DNA from 2 places in the Kitasatospora arboriphila genome. Region 1 is predicted to be linked to the other one. Evidence: predicted binding sites of a transcription regulator. Region 1 holds the regulator's gene; the other holds the start of a gene.

The links. Region 1 encodes HspR, which represses chaperone genes until heat shock. Its sites were predicted from a motif close to TTGAGNNNNNNNNNCTCAA; they were not measured.
Region 2: the regulator HspR is predicted to act here: its motif matches at 3,277-3,295, upstream of lon (endopeptidase La).

The regions. Positions count from the first base shown of each region.
Region 1 is NZ_BAAALD010000031.1:63,947-71,866, forward strand. It holds gene dnaK (molecular chaperone DnaK) at 1-738, shown strand, start outside; gene grpE (nucleotide exchange factor GrpE) at 735-1,331, shown strand; gene dnaJ (molecular chaperone DnaJ) at 1,422-2,570, shown strand; gene ABD353_RS17790 (heat shock protein transcriptional repressor HspR) at 2,575-3,081, shown strand; gene ABD353_RS17795 (TrmB family transcriptional regulator) at 3,291-4,304, shown strand; gene ABD353_RS17800 (hypothetical protein) at 4,358-4,495, opposite strand; gene ABD353_RS17805 (hypothetical protein) at 4,896-5,516, shown strand; gene ABD353_RS17810 (LuxR family transcriptional regulator) at 5,524-6,504, opposite strand; gene ABD353_RS17815 (LuxR C-terminal-related transcriptional regulator) at 6,603-7,577, opposite strand.
Region 2 is NZ_BAAALD010000029.1:21,480-29,399, forward strand. It holds gene xylA (xylose isomerase) at 1-178, shown strand, start outside; gene ABD353_RS16865 (GtrA family protein) at 213-707, opposite strand; gene lon (endopeptidase La) at 861-3,254, opposite strand; gene ABD353_RS16875 (rhomboid-like protein) at 3,426-4,154, opposite strand; gene ABD353_RS16880 (response regulator transcription factor) at 4,742-5,473, shown strand; gene ABD353_RS16885 (HAMP domain-containing sensor histidine kinase) at 5,549-6,706, shown strand; gene ABD353_RS16890 (multifunctional oxoglutarate decarboxylase/oxoglutarate dehydrogenase thiamine pyrophosphate-binding subunit/dihydrolipoyllysine-residue succinyltransferase subunit) at 7,012-7,920, shown strand, end outside.

The DNA.
Region 1 (7,920 bases):
CTGTCCCTCGGCATCGAGACCAAGGGCGGCATCATGACCAAGCTGATCGAGCGCAACACCACGATCCCGACCAAGCGCTCCGAGATCTTCACCACGGCCGAGGACAACCAGCCCTCCGTGCAGATCCAGGTCTACCAGGGCGAGCGCGAGATCGCGGCGTACAACAAGAAGCTCGGCATGTTCGAGCTGACCGGCCTGCCGCCGGCGCCGCGCGGCCTGCCGCAGATCGAGGTCACCTTCGACATCGACGCCAACGGCATCATGCACGTGGCCGCGAAGGACCTCGGCACCGGCAAGGAGCAGAAGATGACCGTCACCGGCGGCTCCTCGCTGCCGAAGGACGAGGTCGACCGCATGCGCCGCGAGGCCGAGCAGTACGCGGACGAGGACCACAAGCGCCGCGAGGCCGTGGAGACCCGCAACCAGGGCGAGCAGCTCGTCTACTCGACCGAGAAGTTCATCGCCGACAACGCCGACAAGCTGCCCGCCGACGTCAAGACCGAGGTCGAGACCGCCATCGGCGAGCTCAAGGAGGCGCTGAAGGGCGAGGACATCGCGGCGATCCGCGAGGCCACCGAGAAGGTCTCCACCACCGCCCAGAAGCTCGGCGCCGCGCTCTACGCGCAGGCCGACGCCGCCGGGGCGGCCGGTGCCGGCGAGTCCGCCGGCGCCAAGGACGACGACGTGGTCGACGCCGAGATCATCGACGACGAGAAGCCCAAGGGCGGTGCCGCATGACGGAGAAGGCGCAGGGCGGCGAGCCCGGCGACGACTCCGCCGAGGAGGCCGTCCTCAAGGCCGCCGAGGAGGCTGTGGCGGGCGCCGACGAGCTCGCCGCGGCCAAGCGCGAGGCGGGCGAGCGCACCGCTGACCTGCAGCGGCTGCAGGCCGAGTACCAGAACTACCGCAAGCGGGTCGAGCGCGACCGGCTGACGGTCCGGGAGATCGCCGTCTCCAACATCCTGGAGTCGCTGATCCCGGTGCTGGACGACATCGGCCGGGCCCGCGACCACGGCGAGGTGACGGGCGGCTTCAAGTCGGTCGCCGAGTCGCTGGAGACCGTGGTCGCCAAGCTGGGCCTGCAGCAGTTCGGCAAGGAGGGCGAGTCCTTCGACCCGACGCTGCACGAGGCGCTGATGCACAGCTACTCCTCGGACGTCACCGAGGACACCTGCGTGCAGATCCTCCAGCCCGGCTACCGGATCGGCGAGCGGATCATCCGCCCGGCGATGGTCGCGGTCGCGGAGCCCCAGCCGGGCACCCAGACCACGTCCGCCCCGGACGCCGACAAGCCGGAGTCCGCCAAGGGTGACGGTGCGGCGGACAGCTGACAATCTGTGTGCTGCGGAGTCGTACGCCGACATCGTCGGGGTGCGACTCCGCAGCGCCGTTCAGACACGTTTCGGGAGGTGGCGGCAGCCATGAGCACCAAGGACTACGTGGAGAAGGACTACTACAAGGTCCTCGGCGTGCCCAAGGACGCCACCGCAGCCGAGATCAAGAAGACGTACCGCAAGCTGGCCCGCGAGTTCCACCCGGACGCCAACAAGGGTGACGCCAAGGCCGAGGAGCGGTTCAAGGACATCTCCGAGGCGTACGACGTCCTGTCGGACGAGAAGCGCCGCAAGGAGTACGACGAGGCCCGCAGCCTGTTCGGCAACGGGGGCTTCCGTCCCGGCGGCGCCGGCGGCAACTACAACTTCGACTTCGGCGACCTGTTCTCCGGCTCCGGTGGCGGCGGCGGGGGCGGCGGCATCGGCGACGTCTTCGGCGGCCTGTTCAACCGCGGCGGCCGGCAGGCCCAGCCGCGGCGCGGCGCCGACGTCGAGACCGAGGTGACGCTCTCGTTCACCGAGGCGGTGGACGGCGCGACCGTCCCGCTGCGGATGACCAGTCAGGCCCCGTGCCGCGCCTGCGCCGGCACCGGCGCGAAGACCGGCACCACCCCGCGGGTCTGCCCGACCTGCGTCGGTGCGGGCACCGTCAGCCGCGGCCAGGGCGCCTTCGCCCTCTCCGACCCGTGCCGCGACTGCAAGGGCCGCGGCATGATCGTCGACGACCCCTGCACGGTGTGCCACGGCAGCGGCCGCGCCTCCTCGGCCCGGACGATGCAGGTGCGCATCCCGGCCGGGGTGCAGGACGGCCAGCGGATCCGCCTCAAGGGCAAGGGCGCCCAGGGCGAACGCGGCGGCCAGCCGGGCGACCTCTACGTCAGCGTGCACGTGGACGCCCACCCGGTGTTCGGCCGCAAGGCCGACAACCTCACGGTGACCGTGCCGGTCACCTTCCCCGAAGCGGCCCTCGGCGGGACGATCGAGGTCCCGACCCTCAACGGGCCCGCGGTGAAGCTCAAGCTGCCGGCCGGCAGCGCCAACGGCCTCACCCTCCGGGCCCGGGGCAAGGGCGCCACCCGCAAGGACGGCACCCGCGGCGACCTGCTGGTCACCGTCGAGGTCGTCGTCCCCAAGCACGTCACCGGAGACGCGCTGAACGCACTGGAGCAGTACCGCGAGGCCACCGCCTCGGACGACCCGCGTGCCGCCCTCTTCCAGGCGGCGGAGGGAGCGTGACCAGATGACGACCCCCGACAGTCCGATCGGCCCGGGCCTCGGCGAGGGCCTTCCCGGCTCGGTGCCGCGCCGCCCCCGCGGCACCCCTGCACCGCAGTACGTGCTGACCGAGGACACCCCGGTGTACGTGATCTCGGTGGCCGCGGAGCTCTCCGGCCTGCACCCGCAGACCCTGCGCCAGTACGACCGGCTCGGCCTGGTCTCCCCGGACCGCACGGCCGGCCGGGGCCGGCGCTACTCGGCCCGGGACATCCAGCAGCTGCGGGAGGTCCAGCGCCTCTCCCAGGACGAAGGCATCAACCTGGCCGGCATCAAGCGGATCATCGAGCTGGAGAACCAGGTCGCCGCGCTCCAGGCCCGCGTGGCGGAGCTCGCCGACGCCCTCGACGGGGCCGCCACCGCCATCCAGCAGCGCGAGGCGGCGGTGCACGCCTCCTACCGCCGCGACCTGGTGCCGTACCAGCAGGTCCAGCAGTCCAGTGCGCTGGTGGTCTGGCGTCCCAAGCGCTGACCGGACCCCAGGGGTCTCCCAGGCCGCCGGTTCCCTCCTCCCGGGGGGTGCCGGCGGCCTGCTGTCGGATGAGACAGTGCGGTACTCCACCGTGCACGGGCGGCGGGAATGTCCGGCGCGGGGGCTCCCCGCAGCTCCGGGGCGCCTATGATCCCCGGAGAAGCGGTACCGGCCGCGCCGCACCGGTTTGACCGATGGCAAGGAGCCTGATGAGTGAGACCGACGAACCGGGCCTCACCCCACGCGGGCTGGGCGTCCTGTCGAGCGAGGCCCGCCAGCTCTACCGCAACGTCCTGAAGTCGCACGGCCGGGTCTCCCCCGACCTGGAGGCCCCGGAGGGCAGCAAGGCCCTGGACGAGCTGCTCGACATCGGGCTGCTCGTGCCGGACACCGACGACCCGGCGGTGCTGGTGGCCGTCGACCCCGAGCAGCTGTCGGCCCGGCTGACCAGCCTGTGGCAGCGCAAGGCGCTCGACCTGCTGCAGCGGGCGGTGTCCCTGCCGGCCGACCTCCAGGACCTCGCCGAGGACTTCCGCACCCCGCGCAAGGCGGGCGGGATCATCGAATACGTCCATGGCAAAGTGCTGATAAACCAGCGGCTGGGCCAGCTCGTCAGCGGGTGCTCCGAGGAGATGCTGGCGGCCCAACCGGGCGGCCCCCGCCCGCCGGAGGCGCTGGCCGGAGTCATCGCCCGGGATCTGGAAACTCTGCGCCGCGGCGCGACCATTCGGACGATCTACCACCCGAGCACCCGGTATCACGCGCCCACCCGCGACTATGTCGCCTCGATAACCGCGGCCGGCGGCCGGGTCCGAACGCTGGACGAGCCCTACACCAGATTGATCGTGATCGATCGGCGCACCGCGGTGATCCCGGTGGTCGACGATCTCAACTTGGCCGCGTTCATTCACGATCAGGCCGTCATCAGCTACCTGATCGAGGAGGTCTTCGAGCGGAACTGGAGTCGGGCCCTGGATTTTGACGGCTCACCGACAGTTCCGCCCCAGGTGGTTTCCCGGCTGCGGCAGACGATCATCGATCTGATGCTCAAGGGAATCAATCACCGCGTCATCGCCCGGCGCCTGGGCATCAGCGAGCGCACGCTCGCCCGCCACATCGCGGAGATGCGCGAGGACTACCAGGTGGAGTCGCTCTTCCAGCTCGGCTGGGTGCTCGCCCGCTCGGCGAAGGAGTCACCGGCCGACCAGGCCGACTTCGGCTGACGGTCGGACCCCGGGCGCCCCGTCCCGCCCGGGAGCAGTACCTTCGCCGCCCGTCAGGTCCAGGCGGAGTCGTCCAGCAGCAACAGCGAGCCCGTCCTGGCCTGCACGGTCTCCGCCGCGGCCGCCTGGTCGGCGTGCACGCTGCGGAGTGTCCAGGCGCTGTCGGCCGCAGCCGGATTACTACCCGTCAATATCGCCGCACCCATGACAACTGGCACGACGGCAAGCCGAACAAACCGGCGCATACGAGACATTGCGACCGATCCCTCCTCTGGGAATGCCTACCGAGTGAATAGAGAAGTCTCGAACATTGGCCCAAATCATGCCGCAAGAGCACGCTCGGTGTCACGATCGGCGCATTCCCGCGGGTGCGTCATCTCGCTGCCAGGCAGCCATATGACACCACGTGCCGGTGGACTTGTCGGTCACGAACGTTGGACGATCAGCACGGTCACACCACATCCGCGGCGCCCGAGCAGCCACGACGGCACCGCCCCGACCACACCACAGCGGAACTCGCCTCGGGGCGAGCCCGGACGCCAATCGCTCGCCGGACGCCAGACCAGCCAGCGGCCAATCCCCGGAGTCGACATGAGTGAGCCCTACCTGCGCCATCGCACCGCCCAGGCCTCCGAGGGCCGGCGCGCACGGGTCTTCCTGGCCGCACCGCTGATGCGGCTCACCGGCCCGGCCGACAGCGTGGTGACCCTGGCCAGCCGCACCCGGCTGACCACCCTGCGGACGACCCTGCTGCGCAGCGGCGCGGCCGTGTACAGCGCCCACCACAGCGACGCCTGGACGATCGCCGGCCGCGCCCCCGAGCCCCGGGTGCCCTCCGACTTCCGGGCGCTGCAGACCGCCGACCTGGTCTTCGCGTACGTCGGCGCGCCGCTGTCGGCCGGTGTCAGCCTGGAACTGGGCTGGGCCTCGGCGCTGCGCAAGCCGATCGTGCTGCTGGTGGACGAGGCGATCACGCACAACCCGCTGATCGCCACCATCGAGCAGGTCGCGCCGGTGCTGCCGCTGGTGTTCGACGACGGCTGGTCGCAGGACGCCCTGCAGCACACCGTGGAGACGGCGCTGGACTGGGCCGGCATGGCGCTCTCGCTGCGCGAGGGCTTCTGGACGGCCCCCGGCGAGCAGTTCCCGGTGCCGCGGCAGTCCAAGGGCGACTCGTTCGGCTACTGGTCCCCGGGGATCGCCACCGGCTGACGCGGCGTCACTCCGGCCGCTCCTCGGGCGCGTCGGCGCGCATCTGCCAGCCGAGCTGGAAGAGCGTCTCGGCGCCGTACAGCTCGCGCAGCCGGGCGATGTGCGCGGCCACGGTGCGCTCGCCGAGCCCGAGCCGGCTCGCGACCGTCCGCTGGGTCAGCCCCTGCGCCAGCAGCCGGCCGACCTGCTCGTGCACCGGGATGCCCTTGCCGTCCTGCGGGGCGGTGCGCCACTGCACCCGCTCCGCGCGCTCCCAGTCGCGCTCGAAGACGCCGACCAGGTAGCCGACCACCGCCGGGTCCTCGACGAAGGCCGCGCTGCTGTTGTCGGCCGCGGCGGGGAGCACCGCGATCCGGCGGTCGAAGATCAGCATCCGGGTGAAGGGCTCGGCGAGGATGCGGAACCGGGCGCCGAGCTCGGTCAGTTCGGCCGCGTAGTCGGCCGTCGCCTCGTCCAGCCGCGCGCCCGGGTGGTAGACGGTGCGCAGCGTGGCCCCGCGGGCCAGGAAGGCCCGGGCGCGGTCCAGGCCGGCCGCCAGGTGCCCGGCAGGGCGGGCACCGCCGGGCTGGAGCGCCAGCCCCTCCTCACGGGCGTCCGCCTCCAGCTGCAGGAGGCGGTGCCGGATCTGGCCGAAGCCGTGGACGTGCTGGACCTCGCCGGTGCGGTCGACCCGGGGCGGGGTGGCGTCGTAGGCCTGGGCCAGGTCCTCCAGTGCTCCGGGCATCTGCTCGGCCCGGATCAGCATCCGGGTGCCGGCCGACCGCAGGCCGGCGCTGAGCCGGTCGCTGACCGTCCTGGGGTTCACCGCGGTGAGCGAGGCGTCCTCGGCGTGGTGCACCAGGAATCCCAGCTCGACCAGCCGGAGCACCGCCTCCGGGTTCTCCGCGAGCGCGTCGCGGAACATCACCCGGCCGCCCTGGGCCAGGACCGCCCGGTAGAGGGCCCGCTCCTCCTCGTTCGGGAGCGCTCCCGTGCCGTCGTCAGCCATGCCGCTCTCCCCGCTGTGACCGTCCCATGGAGATAGAGCGCTCGCGAGCGGAAAACGTCACAGGACATGTCATCCGCGGCGGTGCCGTGCGCGTCCGGTCAGTCACGGCGGCTCCCCCGCATCAGCCAGCCGAGCTGGAAGAGGGTCTGGGCGCCGTACCTCTCGCGCAGCCGGGAGATGTGTCCGGCGACGGTGCGCTCGCTGAGTCCGAGCCGGGTGGCGACGGCCCGCTGGGTGAGCCCCTGGGCGAGCAGCCGGCCGACCCGGTTGGCGGCGGAGGCCGCGACGGCGGGGGTGTCCACCTCGGCCCACTGGACGACGTCGGCCCGGGCCCAGTCCCGTTCGAAGGTCTTGACCAGGAAGGCGACGGCCGCCGGGTCGGAGATGAAGGCGGCGCGGCTGTAGTCGTCGGCGGCGGGGACGACGGCGACCGCGCGGTCGATGATCAGCATCCGCTCGAAGGACTCGTCGAGGACGCGCAGTCCGGCGCCCTGTTCGGTGAGTTCGGCGGCGTAGCCGAGCGTCCACGGCTCGGCGAGGACCTGCGGCTGGTAGAGGGTGCGCATCCGGGCGCCGCGCTGCACCAGGGCGAGGTCCTGGGGCCGGGCGAGGGTGATGGTGGCCGGCTGCCGGGGGCCGGGCTGGGCGGTGAGCATCTCCTGCTTGCACTCGGAGACGAGTTCGGCGATCCGGTGGCGGATCCGCTCGCGGCCGTGGACGTAGGTGGCGCGCTGCGGGTCGTCCGCCTGCCGGGGGAGCGAGTCGTACGCCCGGGTGAGCGGGTCGAGGTCGGCGGGGAGGCGTTCGGCCCGCCAGAGCAGGTCCGCGGCGGCGGAGCGCATCTCCGAGCCGATCCGCTCGCCCACGGCGCGCGGGCTGACCGCCACGTAGGCGCCGTCGATCGGATTGGGCACCAGCAGGCCGACCCGGACGAGCTGGTCGACCACGGCGCGGTCCTGCTCGGGGACGGTGGACAGCGGAATCCGCCCGCCACGGGCGAGCACGGCGAGGTAGAGCCCGCGTCCCGCCTCGTCGGGCAGTCCGGAGCCCCGGTCCGTCGGTTCCGCAGCCACCTGGAAGTCTCCCTGCCGAACTTTCCCCTCAGTGTCGGATCATGATCTCAACAAGTTCGGATCGGGAGGGATTCGGTACCCCTTTTCGACGCGTCCCCCGGCCGGCGCGCACGGAGCGCGCGGGCCGGGGGACCCGTCATGTCACGCCGTTGCCGAAGGCGCTTCCGGCGAGGCGGAGCAGCAACGCCTCGCCGAGTCCGGTTCCGGGGGCCATCACCACACATGGCGTCCCGGCCGGCGCTCTTCCCCCCGCGGCAGCGGCGCGGACGCACCACCACCCACACTGAAGAGCAAGTCACCGTCCCTCGGGCTGCGGTTGCCCGGACGGCTGGCGTGGTTCCAC
Region 2 (7,920 bases), on a different contig from region 1:
CCTGCGGGCGTCCCGCCTGGACGAGCTGGCCCGGCCGACCGCCGAGGACGGCCTGGCGGCGCTGGTCGCCGACCGCGGCGCGTTCGAGGACTTCGACGTGGACGCGGCGGCCGCCCGCGGCATGGCCTTCGAGCAGCTCGACCAGCTCGCGATGGAGCACCTGCTCGGCGTCCGCTGAGCGGCGTGCCGCACCGGCCGTCCGCCGGGGGCGCTCAGACCCGCTCGGGTTCGAGGTCCTCGGCGGGCGGCTGGAGCCCGCTGCGGGTGAAGACCCAGCGGTTCATCGCCCAGAAGCGGAAGATCATGGCCAGGAAGGTGCCGACGATCATGCCGCTGAGGAAGTCGGCGACCTCCTGCGTGAGCGCGGTGACGTCCGGCTCGCGGAGGTCCAGGACGTACCGGGAGAAGATCAGCGGCAGGTCGTTGACGACCACCGCGAGCGCGCTGACCACGAAGAAGAGGATCGCCTCGCGCTGCCGGCCGTTCGCCCGGAACGACCACTGGCGGTTGAGGACGTAGGAGACCACCGTCGCGATCACCGTGGCGACGGTCAGCGCGACCACCGGCTTGTGCTGCAGCACGGTGAACTTCAGCCCGAGGTCGACGACGGTGGTCAGCACGAAGCAGGTGCCGCCCACCAGCAGGAACTTCACCAGCTTGCGGTGCCGCACCAGGAACGGCCGGTACCGCTCCGGGACTCGGGCCAACGCGCGTTGCGTAGGGGACGGCATTTCGGCAGTCTCGCACGCCCGGGTCCGTGCGGCGTACTCGTGACATCCGCACGGGGTAACGACCCGGGGCGCACGCCGCAGGGGCGCGCGGTGCCGCTCGGCACCCCGCGCCCCTGCGCCCGCCGAACCTCAGGCGGCGACCAGTACCTCCGCCGGCTCCAGGGCCAGCTTCAGCACCTCGCGGACGTCGGCGACGGCGTGCACGGTGAGCCGCTCCAGCACCTCGGCGGGCACGTCGTCCAGGTCCGCCTCGTTGCGCCGCGGGATGATCACCGTGCTGACCCCGGCCCGGTCGGCGGCGAGCAGCTTCTGCTTGACGCCGCCGATCGGCAGCACCCGGCCGGTGAGGGACACCTCGCCGGTCATCGCCACGTCGGTGCGCACCTTGCGCCCGGACAGCAGCGAGGCGAGCGCGGTGGTCATGGTGATGCCGGCGCTCGGGCCGTCCTTGGGGACGGCGCCCGCCGGGACGTGCAGGTGGATGCCGCGGTCCCGCAGCCCGGTGACGGGCAGTTCGAGTTCGGCGCCGCGCGAGCGGAGGTAGGAGAGCGCGATGTGCGCGGACTCCTTCATCACGTCGCCGAGCTGCCCGGTGAGGGTGAGCCCGGTGGAGCCGGTCTCGGCGTCGGCGAGCGAGGCCTCGATGTAGAGGACGTCGCCGCCCGCGCCGGTGACGGCCAGCCCGGTGGCGACGCCGGGGACGGCGGTGCGCCGCTCGGCGGGCTCCTGGGCGGACTCGGGGGTGTGGTGCGGCCGGCCGATCAGTCCGCGCAGGTCGTCGGCACCGATCGCGGCGGGCAGCCGCCGCTCGCCGAGTTCGCTCTGCGCGGCGACCTTGCGCAGGATGCGCGCGATCGACCGCTCCAGGTTCCGCACGCCCGCCTCGCGGGTGTACTCGCCGGCGAGCCTGCGCAGCGCGCCCTCGTCGACCGCCACCTCGTCGTCCTTCAGCCCGGCCTTGGCGAGCTGCCGGGGCAGCAGGTGGTCGCGGGCGATGACGACCTTCTCGTCCTCGGTGTAGCCGTCGAGCCGGACGAGCTCCATCCGGTCGAGCAGCGGCTCGGGGACGGCCTCCAGCACGTTGGCGGTGGCGAGGAAGACCACGTCGGAGAGGTCGAGCTCGACCTCCAGGTAGTGGTCGCGGAAGGTGTGGTTCTGCGCCGGGTCGAGGACTTCGAGCAGGGCGGCGGCCGGGTCGCCGCGGTAGTCGGAGCCGACCTTGTCGATCTCGTCGAGCAGGACGACCGGGTTCATCGAGCCGGCCTCCTTGATCGCCCGGACGATGCGGCCGGGCAGCGCACCGACGTAGGTGCGCCGGTGGCCGCGGATCTCGGCCTCGTCGCGGACGCCGCCGAGCGCCACCCGGACGAAGGAGCGGCCCATGGCCCGGGCGACGGACTCGCCCAGCGAGGTCTTGCCGACGCCGGGCGGGCCGACCAGGGCGAGCACCGCACCGCCGCGGCGGCCGCCGATCTGCCCCAGCCCCTGGTCGGCGCGGCGCTTGCGAACGGCCAGGTACTCGACGATCCGGTCCTTCACGTCCGAGAGGCCGGCGTGGTCGGCGTCGAGCACGGCGCGGGCGCCGGCGATGTCGTAGGAGTCGGTGGACCGCTCGTTCCAGGGCAGTTCGAGGACGGTGTCCAGCCAGGTGCGGATCCACGAGCCCTCGGGCGACTGGTCGCTGGACCGCTCCAGCTTGTCGACCTCCTTGAGGGCCGCCTCGCGGACCTTCTCCGGCAGGTCGGCGGCCTCGACGCGGGCCCGGTAGTCGTCCTCCTCGGAGGCGGACTCGCCGTTCAGCTCGGCGAGCTCCTTGCGGACGGCCTCCAGCTGGCGGCGGAGCAGGAACTCCTTCTGCTGCTTGGCGACCCCTTCTTCCACGTCCTTGCGGATGGTGTCGTTGACCTCCTCCTCGGCGAGGTGGTCGCGCAGCAGGGTGAGCGCGTACTCCAGGCGGGCCAGCTGGTCGGCCTCCAGCAGCACCTTGAGCTTCTGCTCGGCGGTGGCGAAGGGCGCGTAGCCGATGTTGTCGGCGAGTTCGCCGACGCCGTCGATGGCCGCGACCCGGTCGACGATCTGCCAGGCGCCGCGCTTGCGCAGCCACTGGGTGGAGAGCGCCTTGTACTCCTTCACGAGGTCGGCGGCCCGGCCGGCCACGGCGGTGCCGGCGGAGGACTCCCGGAAGGGCGTGGTCTCGACCCAGAGGGCGGCGCCGGGGCCGGTGGTGCCGGCGCCGATGCGCACCCGGCGCACGGCGCGCACCAGCGCGGCCGGGTCGCCGTCGGCGAGGCGGCCGACCTGTTCGACGGTGGCCAGCGTGCCGGCGGCGGCGTACGAGCCGTCGAGGCGCGGCACCAGCAGCACCTGGGGCTTGCCCGGGCCGGTCGCCGCCGCCCGGGCGGCCTCGACGGCGGCGCGGACCTCGGCGTCGGACAGGTCGAGCGGGACGACCATGCCCGGGAGCACCACCTCGTCGTCGAGCGGCAGCACGGGCAGGGTGAGCGGAACGGACGTCGATGCCATGATCTCTCCCCAGTCAGCGAAGTTGAGCTGACCTGACTAAGGATTGGCAGGGCGCGATTGTTCCCCGGGCGTCGTTCGCTCTGAGCGATCACCGACGGTGACCGGAAAAACGCAGGTCAGGCGCACGGAGGCGCAGGGAAGCGCCGCCGGGCGCGGGTGGGGCGGCGCAGGTCAGGCGCGGACGGGCAGCGGGGCCGGGGCGGGCCGGCGGCGCCGGAGCGGGCGCCGGGGGCCGCGGCGCAGCGGGCGCCAGAGGGCGATGCCGATCAGCAGGGCGGCCGGGTGGCCGATGCCGGTGACGAGGTCGGTCCCGTCGAGGAACTGCTCGCCGACCAGGACGGCGGCGATGCCGAGGGCGAGGTTCCGGCCGGCCGGGGGCAGCAGGCCGGCGAGCGCGCCGAGGCTGGCGAGGACGCCGTAGCTGACGCCGATGTCGAGGTCGCCGAGGGCGTCGACGGGCAGCGCACGGACGGCGACCGCGGCCAGCACCACGGCCTGGGAGAGCAGGGTGGCGCCGACGTGCCCGGCGGCGAACACCCCGGCCGCCCGGCGGCCCCCGACCCGGCGCTCCAGCGGGGCGACCGTCAGCAGGAAGGCCCACAGATAAGGGGTCCACAGCGGGCCGGCCACCCAGAGGCCGCTGGCCGCGAGGGCGAGCACGGGGTGGTGCGCGAGGTTGTGAACGTCGGTGGAGGAGAGCGCCTGCAGCCGGTGCACCAGCTGCGGGTCCCCGAACCGGGTGAAGAGGGTGGTGCCGAGCAGCAGGGCCAGGTAGCCGAGTGCGAAGGGGTTGCGCCGCGGGGTGGGGAGCGCTCCGTGCAGCCCCCGGAGCAGGCCGCGCGCGCGGTCGCGGACCAGGTCGCGGCGTGCCGCCGCACGGCCGGTGCCGCTCGCCGCCATGGGGCCCTCCGTCCGCCGGACTGCCGTCACCCGCCCCGTGTGCAACGTGTCGAGGGCGTGCGGAAATCCGCACGGACGGTGCCCGCGGAGACACCGGCGGCCCTTGTCGTGACCACGATACGTTCCAAGGCTGGGAGCCCGCTGGGGAAGAGCTGTGAAGAATGCTTGAGCTTCGACGCACCGGCTGCACGCCTTGGTCCGTACCTGCCCTCCGTTCACGGAGGAGCAGCCCAAAAGTAAGGGGCACGAGTAGCATTCGGGACCATACGGATCGTTACAACTGCGAATTTCGCCCGGTAAGGTATCGCCCCGTGCCCGGTCCCGACGGGGATCGGCATCGATCCGTGGCCCGGATGTGTCCGGGCCACCTGCCGGAACGCCCCCGGTGTCCGTACTCTGCGTGGAGTGCGGGTCGGGTGTGCGGACCACACACGGCGCATCCACGCCGCGCAGGGGGCCGACGGCGGAACGGCACCCAGCCGACGCGGCAGGCCGGGCACAGCCCACATACGGACCGAGACGACTACGACGCGGCGCCGCCACCCCCACAGGTGTCGGCCCGCAGCCCTGGGGGCGGTGGCGTGACCGTGACAGAGATTCAGCAAGAGACCGGCAGCAGCCCGGTCGGTACGCAGCGGCGAGTACTGGTGGTGGAGGACGAACCGACCATCGCCGAGTCCATCGCAGCCCGCCTGGGAGCGGAGGGCTTCAAGGTCGCCGTGGCCCACGACGGGCCCGGCGCGGTGGACGGCTTCCACACCTGGCAGCCCGACCTGGTGGTGCTCGACATCATGCTGCCGGGCTTCGACGGCCTGGAGGTGTGCCGCCGGATCCAGGCGCAGCGCCCGGTGCCGGTGCTCATGCTGACCGCGCGGGACGACGAGACGGACCTGCTGGTCGGCCTCGGCGTCGGTGCGGACGACTACATGACCAAGCCGTTCTCCATGCGTGAGCTGGCGGCCCGCGTCAACGTGCTGCTGCGCCGCGTCGAGCGCGCCCAGCAGGCGGCGAGGACGCCGGCGCTCGGCTCGCTGCGCTTCGGCGAGCTGGAGATCGACCACGTGCAGCGCCGGGTGCGGCTCGGCTCGGGCGACGTCCACCTGACGCCGACCGAGTTCGACCTGCTGGCCTGCCTCGCCGCGCAGCCGCGCGCGGTGCTCACCCGCGAGCAGCTGCTCGCGGAGGTCTGGGACTGGACGGACGCCTCGGGCACCCGCACGGTCGACAGCCACGTCAAGGCGCTGCGCCGGAAGATCGGCGCCAGCTGGATCCGCACGGTGCACGGCGTCGGGTACGCCCTGGAGGCACCCCTTTCCTGAGCCGGTGCACCGAGGGCTGGGCCGCCGGGGGGCCCACGCCTTCAGCCGATGCGCCGCTCCGACCGCAGGGGCACGATGACCTTTCCACAGCAACGCAGAGGGGACGCCGCCGAGCGTCCCGGCCCCGGCCTGGCCGGCCGGGCCGCCCGCCGGGTGTGGGACGACATGCGGCCGTTCGACCCGGTGCGGTCCATCAAGGGCAAGCTCGCCCTGCTGGTGATCGTCTCCGTCTGCCTGGCCACCGGGATGGTGGTCGTGGCGATCCGGTCCGAGACGCAGATCCGGATCATCATGATCTTCTCGATGATCGCGTCGCTGCTGTTCATGCAGTTCCTCGCGCACGGACTGACCGCGCCGCTGCGCGCGATGACCGCCGCGGCCCGGGCCATGGCCCGCGGCGACTACAGCACCCGGGTGGACACCTCCTCCCGGGACGAGATCGGCGAGCTCGCCGACTCCTTCAACCGCATGGCGGCCGATCTGGAGGCCGCCGACCGGCACCGCCGGGAGCTGATCGCCAACGTCTCGCACGAGCTGCGCACGCCGATCGCGGCGCTGCGGGCCGTCCTGGAGAACGTGGTGGACGGCGTCGTCCGGCCCGAGCCCAAGACGCTGGGCGCCGCGCTGGAGCAGACCGAGCGGCTGGGCCGGCTGATCACCCACCTGCTGGACCTCTCCAAGCTCGACGACGGCGTGGTGCCGCTGGACACCCGCCCGTTCGAGGTGCGGCCGTTCCTGGACGGCGTGCTCCGCGGGGTGACGGTGGACGGCGCCACCGCGGGCGGTGCCTACGGCCGCCGCGGCGACGTGCGGCTGAGCCTGGACGTGCAGCCGGACGGCCTGACCGCCGTCGCCGACGAGGAGCGGCTGCACCAGGTGGTCGCCAACCTCGTCGACAACGCCTGCAAGCACTCCCCGGCGGGCGGCACGGTGACCGTGCGGGCCCGGTCGGGCGAGCAGGGCGGCGCCCTGCTGCTGCAGGTCGAGGACGAGGGCCCCGGCATCCCGCTGCAGGACCGCGCGCGGGTGTTCGAGCGCTTCGGGCGCAGCGGCAGCGCGACCGCCCAGGGCCCCGGCAGCGACGGCGGCACCGGACTCGGCCTGGCCATCGCCCGCTGGGCGGTGGACCTGCACGGCGGCGAGATCCGCGTCGCCGAGACGGACCGGGGCTGCCGGATCGAGGTCACGCTGCCCGGCGAGGCCCCCCTCGCCACGGGGTTCCCCACCGGGTGACACGCCGTACCCGAACGTTGTCACACAACTGGGACACAACGGGGCCGGTCCGACATCGGACCGGCCCCAGCCCGTCACCGGGTGCCCATATTGTCTGATTTTGTGGGGATAATGGTGCAGACCGAATGTATCCAGCTACCCTTACTGACGGGTTTCTAACGCGCACAACCGGCCAAATTCCGGCCGTTCACTGTGATCTGGGCGACGCCTGGCCAGGGGGGACTGCGCGATCACTGGTCGGAGGCGTAGCCTTAATCCCCGCTGTCCACCATCCCAAAAGGAAGCGGAAGAGGGCGGTTGCCCCGATGTCGCCACACCCTGAAACCCCCAGCTCGGCAAGCTCCACTGGCTTCGGCCCCAATGAGTGGCTCGTCGACGAGATCTACCAGCAGTACCTCCAGGACCCGAACTCGGTCGACCGAGCCTGGTGGGACTTTTTCGCCGACTACAAGCCCGGTACCGAGGTGACTCCAGTGACCCAGGCCGCAACCCAGGTCGGCTCCGTGCCGACCCCCGTTGCTGCTCCTGCTGCCCCTGCTGCTCCCGCCGCCGCGCCGGCGCCCGCTGCACCGGCCGCGCCGGTCCAGCAGGCCGCCGCGCCGCTGGCAGCAGCCCCTGCCGCGCCGCCCGCGCCGAAGGCCGCCGCCCCGGCTGCGCCCGCGCCGGCCGCGCAGGGAACCGAGCTCGTCCAGCTGCGCGGCCCCGCGAAGGCCGTCGCCACGAACATGGACGCCTCGCTGGAGGTGCCGACCGCGACGTCGGTGCGTGCCGTCCCGGCCAAGCTGCTGATCGACAACCGCATCGTCATCAACAACCACCTGCAGCGCGCCCGCGGTGGCAAGGTCTCCTTCACCCACCTGATCGGTTACGCGCTCGTCCAGGCCGTCAAGGCCTCGCCGGGCATGAACCACAGCTACAAGGTCGAGGACGGCAAGGCCTACCTGGTCAAGCCGGAGCACGTGAACCTCGGCCTGGCGATCGACCTGGTCAAGCCGAACGGCGACCGCCAGCTCGTGGTCGCGGCGATCAAGAAGGCCGAGACCCTCGACTTCTTCGGCTTCTGGCAGGCCTACGAGGACATCGTCCGCCGCGCCCGCGCCAACAAGCTGACCATGGACGACTTCACCGGGGTCACCGTCTCGCTGACCAACCCCGGCGGCATCGGCACCGTCCACTCCGTGCCCCGCCTGATGCAGAACCAGGGCACCATCGTC